One region of the Methylobacterium sp. E-016 genome, then DNA from elsewhere that is predicted to be linked to it. Evidence: predicted binding sites of a transcription regulator. Region 1 holds the regulator's gene; each other region holds the start of a gene.
The links. Region 1 encodes LexA, which represses DNA repair genes until DNA is damaged. Its sites were predicted from a motif close to TGTTCNNNNTGTGTTCNG; they were not measured.

Region 2: ssb (single-stranded DNA-binding protein) is a predicted target of LexA. The motif match lies at 1,644-1,661, and genes of this name have one in related genera.
Region 3: MKK68_RS23400 (ATP-dependent helicase) is a predicted target of LexA. The motif match lies at 1,237-1,254, and genes of this name have one in related genera.

The regions. Positions count from the first base shown of each region.
Region 1 covers NZ_JAKSYF010000072.1:68,367-72,257, reverse strand. The annotation lists gene MKK68_RS07645 (response regulator) at 1-220, opposite strand, end outside; gene MKK68_RS07640 (NAD(P)-dependent oxidoreductase) at 518-1,456, shown strand; gene lexA (transcriptional repressor LexA) at 1,628-2,368, shown strand; gene MKK68_RS07630 (ComEC/Rec2 family competence protein) at 2,362-3,891, opposite strand, start outside.
Region 2 covers NZ_JAKSYF010000202.1:19,760-23,650, forward strand. The annotation lists gene MKK68_RS28390 (TadE/TadG family type IV pilus assembly protein) at 1-8, opposite strand, end outside; gene MKK68_RS28395 (TadE/TadG family type IV pilus assembly protein) at 2-607, opposite strand; gene ssb (single-stranded DNA-binding protein) at 970-1,503, opposite strand; gene MKK68_RS28405 (NADP-dependent oxidoreductase) at 1,714-2,730, opposite strand; gene MKK68_RS28410 (DUF4174 domain-containing protein) at 2,856-3,266, shown strand; gene MKK68_RS28415 (hypothetical protein) at 3,328-3,783, opposite strand.
Region 3 covers NZ_JAKSYF010000156.1:82,705-86,595, forward strand. The annotation lists gene MKK68_RS23400 (ATP-dependent helicase) at 1-1,226, opposite strand, end outside; gene MKK68_RS23405 (hypothetical protein) at 1,425-1,661, shown strand; gene MKK68_RS23410 (AsmA family protein) at 1,779-3,891, shown strand, end outside.

The sequences.
Region 1 (3,891 bases):
GGACGTGGCGAAGCAGCTCGTAGCCGGTCATCGGCTCCATGTTCCAGTCGGAGATCACGAGGCCGTACTTGCGGCCCTTGAGGCGCGCCAGCGCGGCCGTGCCGTCGGAGGCGTCGTCGACCTCCTCGAAGCCGAGCTGCTTGAGCAGGTTGCGGATGATGCGAACCATCGTCTGGTAGTCGTCGACGACCAGGATCGGCATGCTGAGATCGAGGGCCATGGTCAAACTGCTCCGGTGTCTCCGAATCGCCGGCTCGGCCGTCGGCGTCGGTCACGCAATGTCGGGAGGCGCTGTCGCTGGTCGCACCTCATGCCCGGGACGTTACGCCGGGCGGCATTGCGAAGCGGTTAATCGCGCTGCGATCGGCGCATCCACTCGGATAGGCGGCGCGGTCGCCTTTACCGACGCGCTCGGCTGCGTGATGACGATGCCCCCAGCCGCGACGTCGCCCGGACGCCGCGGCAGAGCGGGCAGCCCGCCGGCACCGGCCCGGCCGCGGAGAAGGATCGCCGCCCCATGCGCAAGGTCGTCATCAGCGAGTTCATGGACGAGGCCGCGATCGCGGCGGAGCTCGCGGGGTTCGAGACGCTCTACGATCCGACCCTGGTCGACCGGCCGGACGCCCTGCGCGCGGCGCTCGCGGGCGCGTCCGGGCTGATCGTCCGCAACCGCACGCAGGTGCGCGCGGGCCTGCTCGCGGCGGCACCCGACCTCAGGGTGGTGGGCCGCCTCGGCGTCGGGCTCGACAACATCGATCTGGCCGCCTGCGCCGCCCGCGGGATCGCCGTCCATCCCGCGACCGGCGCCAACGACGGCGCGGTGGCCGAGTACGTGATCGGCACCGCGTTGCTGCTGCTGCGCGGCGCCTACGGCGCGAGCGCGCAGGTCGCCGCGGGCGCGTGGCCGCGCAACGCGCTGATGGGACGCGAGATCGCCGGCAAGCGCCTCGGCCTCGTCGGCTTCGGCGCGATCGCCCGCGAGACCGCCCGCCGTGCGGCGGCCCTCGACATGACCATCGCCGCCTTCGACCCGCACCTCGCGCCCGACGACGCCGCGTGGCGCCCGGCGCACGGCGCGGTGGCGAGCCTGGCCCTCGACGCGCTGGTCGCAACGAGCGACGTGCTCTCGCTGCACGTGCCGCTGACCGAGGCGACGCGCGACATGATCGGGCCGGCGGCGATCGCGCGGATGCGGCCGGGCGCGATCCTGATCAACGCCGCCCGCGGGGGCGTCGTGGACGAGGCCGCGGTCGCCGCGGCGCTTCGGTCCGGGCACCTCGGCGGGGCGGCGCTCGACGTGTTCGCCCGGGAGCCCGTGGACGCCGCGGGCGGCGCGGCGCTGATCGACGTGCCGAACCTCATCCTGACCCCGCACATCGCCGGCGTGACGCGGGAATCGAACGTGCGCGTCTCGGCGGTCACCGCCCGCGCCGTGCGCCGCAGCCTCGAGGGCTGAGCCCCGCAGCGCAGCGATCGAAAAGGGGCTCGGCGCGCGACGAAATTCGACGCACCGGTCGGATCGGCCGATGAGAACCCTTGCGGAACACTTGACGAACGTTTAACGTGTTCGTGTTTTGTTTCTGCGGCTCCACCTTCGTGTGGCCGCGCATTCTTGCGAGCCGCGCCGATGCTGACCCGTAAACAGCTGGATCTCCTGCGATTCATCGACGAGCGGATGCGCGAGGACGGTGTTCCGCCGTCGTTCGACGAGATGAAGGATGCCCTCGATCTCAAGTCGAAATCCGGCATCCACCGGCTGATCACCGCCCTGGAGGAGCGCGGCTTCCTGCGCCGGCTTCCGAATCGGGCTCGGGCGATCGAGGTGCTGCGCATGCCCGACGGCGCCGGCCGCTCCAGCGCGCCCGCCCCGGTGCCGGCAGCTCCCGCCGCGCCGCGCCGGTTCACCCCGAGCGTGGTCGAGGGCGGGCGCTCGAAGGCCGTGCCGCCGCGTCCTTCCACGACGCAGATGGTCGACGACAGCGGTCGCGCGGTGTCGATCCCGGTGATGGGCCGGATCGCGGCCGGCACGCCGATCTCGGCGATCCAGAACCAGAGCCACGCGATCACCATGTCGCCGGACTTCCTGGCCGGCGGCGAGCACTACGCCCTGGAGGTCCGCGGCGACTCGATGGTCGAGGCGGGCATCCTCGACGGCGACCTCGTGGTCATCCGCAAGCAGGACACCGCCAACACCGGCGACATCATCGTGGCGCTGATCGACGACGAGGAGGCGACGCTGAAGCGGCTGCGCCGTCGCGGCTCCTCGATCGCGCTCGAAGCCGCGAACCCGGCCTACGAGACCCGCGTGCTCGGGCCGGATCGGGTGCAGATCCAGGGCCGCCTGGTTAGCCTCGTGCGCCGTTACTGAAGGGTCTCGCCCGGCATCTCCGGGTTCGGGCCGTCCGCGGCCGGATCGTCGGGTGCCGGGTCGGCGTCCTCCGCCCGGGGGGGCGGTACGGCCATGCCCTGGAACGGGACGTCCTTCGGCTTGGGCTCGGCCGCGGGCGACGATCCGCCCGCTGCCGCGTCATCCGTTCCCTGGGGCGGGGGACGGACCATCGCGGGGCGCCACGGCAGCGTCCGTCCCGGCTCATGCGTGTCGGCCAGAATGAAGCCATTCGACTCGACGCGGATCGCCACGGCGCCGTGGCTGGCGAGGTAGGCGCGATCGATGACGAGGGCGGCGGCGCAGCCCGGCGGTGCGGCGAGCGCCGTGATCAGCACCGAGGCCTTGGCGCAATCCTGCGCGAAGCCGCGGCGATCCTTCAGAAGCGCCACCGCGCGCCCGTCGGCCAACCGAAGCGTGCATCCGATCCGGTCACAAACGGAACCGCCCGTCGCCTGCGCGCCCGGCCTGCCGTCGCCGTCGGCCTTCAGCCACTGCTCCAGCACGAAGTTCGACGGCCGCCCGAGGGCGACGAGGCTGCCGTCGGCGCGGCGCACCGCCGCCCCGCTGCCCTGGCGGTCGACGTAGATGTCGTAGCGGGCCGGCATCGTCGCCAAGCCGAGCCCAAGCAGCGCCGGCGGCAGGGCGAGCCAGCGTAGGCGCGAGACCGGGAGCGTCGCGAGCAGCAGCCCCGCGGCGAGGCACCCGAGCGCGGCGGTGCCGAAGGCCGGGACCACGACGTTGGCGCGCCCGAGCCCCTGGATCCAGCTGGAGATGGTCAGCATGCCGCGCACCGCCAGTCCCATCAGCCACCAGACCGGCTGGTCGAGGGCGAACGGGTAGGCGACGATGCCCAGCACCGCCGCCGGCATCACCGCGAGCGAGACCAGCGGCAGGGTGAGCGCGTTGCCGATCAGCCCGAAGGGTTGGACGGTCTGGAAGTGGTAGGTGGCGAAGGGCGCGGTCGCGACCTGCGCCACGAGCGTCGTGCCGAGGGTGCCGACCACCGTCGTCAGCGACAGCGCGATCAGCCGGCCGATCCGCCCGGCCCCGTCGCGGCGGAACATCCCTCCATCGATCAGGCGGGCGCAGGCGATGAGGCCGGCCACCGCCCCGAACGACATCTGGAAGCTCGGGCCGAGCAAGCCTTCCGGCTCGTGCGAGAGCGCGATGAGCGCGGCGAGAGCGAGGTTGCGCATGCTGAGCGCCGGGCGATCGACCAGGATCGCCCCGAGCATGATCAGGGTCATCACGAGGGAACGCTCGGCCGCGATGTCCCAGCCGGAGAAGACGCAGTAGGCGGTGACGCCGACCATCGCCAGCGCCGCGGCGATCTTCTTGATCGGCCAGGCCAGCGCCAGGAACGGCACCAGGGCGAGGCCGGCGCGGACGAGCCAGAACACGACCCCGGCGGCCAGCACCATGTGGAGCCCCGAGATCGAGACCACGTGGTAGATCCCCGCCGCCCGCAGCGTGTCGTTGGTGGCCGGCGCGATCAGCCCGCG
Region 2 (3,891 bases), on a different contig from region 1:
CTCAGCATCCGGTCGAGGCGGTTGTCTGGTACGGCTCGGTGCGGAACACGGCCGTGGACTGCAGCAGATGCGTCCCGTCGGCGAAGCTCATCTGGGCGAGGTCGAGCAGGCTGAAGAACACCGGCACCTTCACGGCCGCGGTGACGACGACGATCGATCCCGGCTTCGCGCAGGCGTAGCTCGTCCCGAAGCCGTTGTTCCAGGTCCTCGTGGTGGCGTTCATCGGCGTCGCGCTCGACCCGGCCGCGAACGAGCTCGCCAGCGACACGTCGATCTTCACGCTCGAGCAGTCGAACAGCGTGAAGGCCCGGTTGGCGCCGGTTCCGCACATTGCGTCGTTGAGCTTCTGCAGCAGGACCGCCGCGCTGGTCGTCCCACTGTTGGCGATCTGGAACTGGCCGGTGAACAGGCCGCGCACCGCGTTCTGGACGGTGCGGTCGAAGTTCTGGCCGGCCCAGATCACGAACGCGATCTGGATGATCGCGCCGACCAGCGCCAGGAAGGGCAACGACACGAGGGCGAACTCGACCGCGGCGGCCCCCTCGGCGGCGGCGGCGAACGTGCGGATCGGTGACGGACGAAATGCGCGGACGAGGCGGCGAGGCATGACACCTGAGGCGGATGAGATACGTTATTCAGACGCTATCCACCCGAAGATCTAAACCAAAGTTGAATCGCCCTACCAACCCTAGATGACATCCTGCGGCGTCATCGCGACATGAGCACAACCCTCGGTCGCACGAAGCGCCCCCTCATCTAGGACAATAAGGCGATCGGCCGGGATAAAGACTTGCGGAGAGCCGCGCATCGCGTTGGCCGGGAAAATATGACTTTCCGCCGTTCGCGATCTGCTCGATCCGTGAGCGACGATGCTTTCGAAGCCGGATCGAAAAAGGCCCCGGATGCGCGATCCGGGGCCTTCACGATATCTGGAGCAGATGCCGACGGCGCCCGGAGGGCGGGTGCTGCCTAGAACGGGATGTCGTCGTCGAGGTCGTAGTTGCCGCGCGAACCGCCGCCGCCCGCGGGCGCCGGGGGCTGACGCCGCTCGCTGCCGCCCTGGGAACGGCCGCCGCCATACTCGCCGCCGCCGCCGCCGCGGCTGACCTGGCCGCCGCCCTCGTCGTCAGCCGCCATCTCGCCACCGCCGCCGCGCCCGTCGAGAATCGTCATCTCGCCGCGGAAGCGCTGGAGCACCACCTCGGTGGTGTACTTCTCGACGCCGGAATTGTCGGTCCACTTCCGGGTCTGGAGCTGGCCCTCGATGTAGACCTTCGAGCCCTTGCGCAGGTACTGCTCGGCCACGCGGGCGAGGTTCTCGTTGTAGATCACGACCGAGTGCCACTCGGTCTTCTCCTTGCGCTCGCCCGACGCCTTGTCCTTCCACGACTCGGAGGTCGCGAGGCGCAGGTTGACCACCGGATCGCCGGAGCCGAGGCGGCGCGTCTCGGGATCGCGCCCGAGGTTGCCCACCAGAATGACCTTGTTGACGCTGCCCGCCATCGCTCTCTCCTTCGCCGTCGGATCTCACAGGGCTCGGTCCGGCCGAACCCGCGGGTGCTCTTCATGAGCCTCGGGACGAGCCCGGGCAACCGGCGCAGCGGCGCTTGTCCCCATCACCCACACGCGGCGCCGGCCTCCTGTGTTCTATCTTTGTTCCGGTTACGCCGCAAGCCGGAGCCGCATCGCGCGGCGCCGGCTGCGAAGTCCCGCTCAGGCGACGTGGACGATGAGCTTGCCGAAGTTGCGGCCCTTCAGCAGTCCGATGAAGGCCTCGGGCGCGTTCTCCAGGCCCTCGACCACGTCCTCGCGGTACTTCACCGATCCATCCGCGATCCAGCCGCCGACCTCCCGCTCGAAGGCGTCGATCTGGCTCGCGAAATCCCAGACGATGAAGCCCTGGATCCGCAGGCGCTTGGTTAGCACCGCGCGCATCAGCAGCGGCGACCGGTCGGGGCCGGGCGGCAGCTCGGTGGCGTTGTAGCCGGCGATCAGGCCGCAGACCGGCATGCGCGCGAAGTCGTTGAGCAGCGGCAGCACCGCCTCGAAGACCGCGCCGCCGACGTTCTCGAAGTAGACGTCGATGCCCTTCGGGCAGGCGGCGGCCAGCGCGCCGGGCAGGTCGTCGGAGCGATGGTCGACCGCGGCGTCGAAGCCGAGCTCGCGCGTGAGGTAGGCGCACTTCTCGGGGCCGCCCGCGATGCCGACGGTGCGCGCACCCTTGAGCTTGGCGATCTGCCCGACGAGCGACCCCACCGGCCCGGCGGCGGCGGCCACCACCACGGTCTCGCCGGGCTTCGGCTCGCCGATGTTGAGGAGCCCGGTATAGGCGGTCATGCCGGGCATGCCGAGGACGCCGAGCGCCGTCGTCGGCGGTGCGACCGCGGGATCGACCTTTCGCAGACCCTTGCCGTCGGACACCGAGAACTCCTGCCATCCGCCGAAGGCCTGGACCAGGGTGCCGACGGGGAAGTCCGGGTGCTCGGAGCGCATCACCTCGCTCACCGTCCCGCCGGTCATCGGCTCGCCGATGCCGACCGGCTGCGCGTAGGATTTCGCCGCGCTCATCCGGCCGCGCATGTAGGGGTCGAGCGAGAGCCAGCGCGTGCGCAGCAGGATCTCGCCGGCGCGCGGCGTCGGGACGACGGCCTCCTCGAGGCGGAAGTTCTGCAAGGTCGGCTCGCCGTGCGGACGCGCGGCGAGGACGATGCGGCGGTTCTTGGCGGCCATGCCGGGTCTCCGTGAGGGTCGAGGATCGATCGGCCTATCATGTCGCAGCGGCGAGGCCCGATGTCACCGTCGCGCGCGTTCCGCGTTGCCCGATCGAACCGATCCCCAAACACAAGAGCAACCGCATGCGCGTCGGATCCGGCCTCGCCCTCGCCATCGCGTCGATCGCCCTCGCCGGCCAGGCCGCCGCGGCGCAGGACTTGCTGGCGTGCTATCGCCAGGCGTCGCGCGTGCTCGTCCTGTCCGCCCCGGATGCCGACGATCGCCGGCTCGCCGAGCAGCGCGCCGCCGTCGAGGCGGCGCGTGCCGGGTTCGGCGAGCGGGATCTCGTGGTGGTCGAGGCGGTGGGCGAAGGGGAAAGCGCCGCGGCGATCCGGCGGCAGCTGCGCCTTCCGGCCGACGCGTTCCGCGCGGTGCTCGTCGGCAAGGACGGCGGCGCCAAGATCACGGCGGCGGAGCCGATCCCGGCACCGCGGCTGTTCTCGACGATCGACGCGATGCCGATGCGCCGGGACGAGATGCGCCGCCAGCGCTGAGCCGAAACAAAAAAGGGCCGCCCGCGGGCAGCCCTCTTTCTCGTTTTCGTCGTCGATCCGCTCAGTAGCAGCGCTCGACCAGCACGCGGCGATAGCCGTACGGTGTCCAGCGGACCCGGGGAACGGTCACGCACTCGCCACCGTAACCGTAACCATAGCCGCCGTAGGCGGCCGGGGCGTAGCCATAGCCGTATCCGTAACCCGGGTAGCCGTAGCCGCCGTATCCCCCGTAGAGGCCGCCGGCGGCGAGGCCGAGGCCGACACCGAGACCCAGGCCGCCGAGGCCGTACCCGTAGCCGCGGCCGTAACCGTAGCCCCGATATCCGCCGAAGCCGCCGCGATAGCCGCCGAACCCGCCCCGGAAGCCGGCGCCGCGGAACCCGCCGAAGCCGCCGAAGCCGCCGCCGTGAAACCCACCGCCATGGAAGCCACCGCCGAAGCCGCGCGCCTCGGCCGACGCCGGCAGGTAAGCGAGCGCTCCGACCATCAACGTCGAAGCAAGAAGAAGACGCTTCATCAAACCATCTCCAGAAGAGTCGTGACCGTAACCCCCATCATCCGAGAAACGCGCAGGCGCCGATTTCGGTTCAGGCTGCGACATTCGAAACCGCCTCCTCGCTGCGGC
Region 3 (3,891 bases), on a different contig from region 1:
ATCACCCGGTAGGGCAGGCCGAGCTGGACGAAGCGGTCCTCGATCTCGCGCATCTGCGCCGAGATCCGCACCAGCACCGCGATCTCGGAGAGCGGGTGCTGCTTGGCCTGGAGCGCCTCGATCGATTCCGCCAGGAGCCGCGCCTCTTCTTCCGAATCCCACGCGCCCGACACGGTGACGGGCTCGCCGAGCTCGTCCTCCGTGCGCAGAGTCTTGCCGAGCCGGCCCTGGTTCTTGGCGATCAGGCCCGAGGCGGCGGCCAGGATGTGGCCCGTCGAGCGGTAGTTGCGCTCCAGGCGGACCACCACGGCACCGGGAAAATCGTGCTCGAAGCGCAGGATGTTGTCGACCTCGGCCCCGCGCCAGCCGTAGATCGACTGGTCGTCGTCGCCGACGCAGGCGATGTTCTTGCGCACCTGCCCGAGCAGCCTGAGCCAGAGGTACTGGGCGACGTTGGTGTCCTGGTACTCGTCGACGAGGATGTAGCGGAACCGGTCCTGGTAGTTGGCCAGCACGTCCGGATTCTCGCGCCACAGCTTGAGGCAGAGCAGCAGCAGGTCGCCGAAATCGACCGCGTTGAGCGTGACGAGCCGGGCCTGGTAGGCGGTGTAGAGGTCGCCGCCCTTGCCGAAGGCGAAGGCCTGCGCCTCGCCGGCCGGGATCTGGTCCGGGCCGAGGCCGCGGTTCTTCCAGCCGTCGATGACGTGACCGAGCGCGCGTGCCGGCCAGCGCTTCTCGTCGATGTTCTGGTCCTTCAGCACCTGCTTCATCAGGCGCAGCTGGTCGTCGGTGCCGAGGATCGTGAAGTCGGATTTCAAGCCCACCAACTCGGCGTGGCGGCGCAGGATCTTGGTGCCGATGGCGTGGAAGGTGCCGAGCCAGGGCATGCCCTCGCCGGCCGGCCCGATCAGCGTGCCGATGCGGTGCTTCATCTCCCGCGCGGCCTTGTTGGTGAAGGTCACCGACAGGATGTCGAACGGCCGCGCCCGGCCGGTCGTGATCAGGTGGGCGATGCGGGTCGTCAGCACCCGCGTCTTGCCGGTGCCGGCGCCGGCCAGCACGAGGACGGGGCCCTCCGTCGCCTCGACGGCGCGGCGCTGCTCGTCGTTCAGGCCGTCGAGATAGGAGGACGCGCTCGGGCGCAAGGCCCCCATGGCGCGGGCGGCGATGGAGCTGGAGCCACGCTCCGCGTCGGAAGGCGGCGTCGCATGCGAAGAGTTCGGCATGGGCAATCCCTGGACCAAAACGCGAACGGCGTCGAGACCCGGACGCCGAGGCCTCGACGCTGAGGCGCGATCGCCGAGGCCCGGAGCCCGAGGCCCGGACGCAATGTCGCCGCCCCGCGCGGCCGCCGGGCGGGAACTTGAAGCAGGCCGGCCGCTTGCTCACATCATCGACAGACATCCCCCACACAGGAGCGCCCGATGCGCATCGTGCCGATCGCCATCATCGCCGCCCTCGCCGCCACGCCCGCCCTCGCGCAGGTCCGGCAGGGCAACCCCGACGCCGCCAACGAGTCCTTCGCCCGCCAGGGCGAGTCCCGGGCGCTGCAGCAGAACCTCACCTCGCAGAACAACACCACGCGCATGGAGATCCAGCGCAGCCAGCAGATGCAGGCACCCCAACCCACCCCGGGCGTGATCGTCGCCCCCCGGCGCTGAGCCGAGCCCGCGGGCGTTGAACCGAGGCCGCGGGCGCCCTGGCGCCTGCGGTCCCGCGCCGTGCTATGCCCGCCGTGAACCCGCCGGGTGGCGCGGGGTGCATGCGGAACGATCACGGTGCGTGACCTCCTGACCGCGCTCGCGGGCGCCGTCATCCTGATCCTCGTCGCGGCGCTCGCGGTGCCGCCCTTCATCGACTGGCCGACCCATCGCGCCTTCGTCGACGCGACCGTGAGCCGGTCCCTCGGCCTGCCGGTGCGCAGCGAGGGCCGCATCGACGTGCGGCTTCTGCCCTCGCCGCGCCTGCGCCTCGACCGCCTTCATCTCGGCGACGAGCCGGGACGGGCCGCCCTCGATCTGCGCTTCGTCAAGGCCGAGCTCGGCCTGAGCCCGCTGCTGGCGAGCGCGTTCCGCTTCACCGAGACCCGGATCGGCCGCGCCGAGGTCAAGCTGCCGGTGACCGAGGGCGACGCCCTCGTGGTGCCGGCCGGCCTCGGCGAGGCCCTGCGCGGCCGCGACCTCGCGATCGAAGACCTCCACGTCCAGCAGCTGCTGCTGACCACGGTGGTGCCCGCGACCGGGCGCACCGACCAGTTCTACGCGGAAGCCGTGCAGATCCAGGCGCCGGCCCTCGTCGGCCCCTGGCGGGTCGCGGGCATCAGCGGCGGCCTGCCGTTCACCCTGGTCAGCGGCGAGCCGGCGGCGGACGGCGCCGTCGCCCTGAAGCTCTCGGGCGGCGGCGACGCCCATCCGCGCTTCGAGGCCGATGCCCGCGTCGCCTTCGTGCCGGCGGATCCGCGCGGCGGCGCCCGCAGCACCGAGCCGCGCCCGCTCGTCGCCGAGGCCGAGGGCAGCGCCCGCCTCGTCGTCGGCCCGCCGGCCCAGGCCGCCGGCGCCTACCTGCCGTTCGCGCTGGGCGGCAAGTTCAAGGCCCGCGGCGCCCTCGTCCGGTTCGAGGGCGTCAACGCCGAGATCGATCCGGGCGGGCAAGCCTTGCGGCTTTCCGGCAGCGGCCAGATCGACCTGCGCCGCTGGCGCGCGGGGCTGACCCTGGAGGCGCGCCGCCTCGACCTCGACGCCTTCCTGCTCTCGCCGGGCGGGCAGGCCTTCGTGGCGCGCGGGCTGCCCAAGGTGGGCGCGAAATCGGGTGGCGGCCTGCCGGTGATGCTCGACCTCGACCTCTCGGTCGAGGCGGCCGTGCTCGGCTTCGAGGAATGGTCCAACCTCAAGGCCACGGGCACCCTCGACCGCACCGGCGGCCTGCTGCTGCGACGCTTCTCGGCCGTGGCGCCGGGTGCGGCGACCGTCACGGCCAGCGGCGAGATCGACACCGATCCGAGCCCGCGCTTCACCGGCCCGGTCGCGCTCGCGGCCCCGGCCTCCGACGGGCTCGGGCGCTACCTGCGCCGGCTCGGCCTCGACGGGCCGCCGACGGCGCTGCTCGACGGGCGGCCGGTCGAGGTCTCGGCCGAGGTCTCGGCGGCCGGCACCGCGTTCTCCCTGCGCAACCTCCGGCTCGCGCTGGGCGAGGCGCAGGTCACCGGAAATGCCCGCTACACCCCGGCCGAGGGCCGGACCCGCGGCCGGTTCGACGCGCAGATCCGCGCCCGCGGCCTCGACGTCGCCGGCCTGCCGCCCCTCGGCAACGCGCTCGCGGGGCTGCACGGCCACGACCTCGGCCTGACCATCGAGGCGCGCGACCTGCGCTACGGCGCGACCGGCACCGGGAACGGCACGCTCTCGGCCAGCATCCAGTCGGACGGCGCCGCCCTCGTCGTCGACAGCCTCGACGTGACGGACCTGGCCGGCGCCAACGCCAAGCTGTCCGGGCGGATCGGCGCCGACGGCACGGGGCGCGTCGCCGGCCGGCTCTCGGCCCCGGTGGCGGCGCCGCTGCTCGCCCTGGTCGACCGGGTCTGGATCGCGGAGACGCGCCTGATCCCGGCCTTCCTGCGCGCCGGCGCGCTCGACCTCGCCGTCACGCTGGAGCGCGACGCGGGCGACGCCGACGCGCTGCGGCTCGCCGCCACGGGCCAGGCCGCGGGCGGCAGCCTCGACCTGTCGCTGGTCAGCCGCGCCGGCGCGGTCGAGGGGGCGAGGATCCGCCTCGCGACGCCGCGGGCCGGCACCTGGCTCGGCCGCACCGACATCGCCGGCCTGCAGCAGCCGGCCGACCTGAGCCTGGTGGCGGCCCGCGCGGCCGACGGCGACCTGACGCTCCAGGCGACCG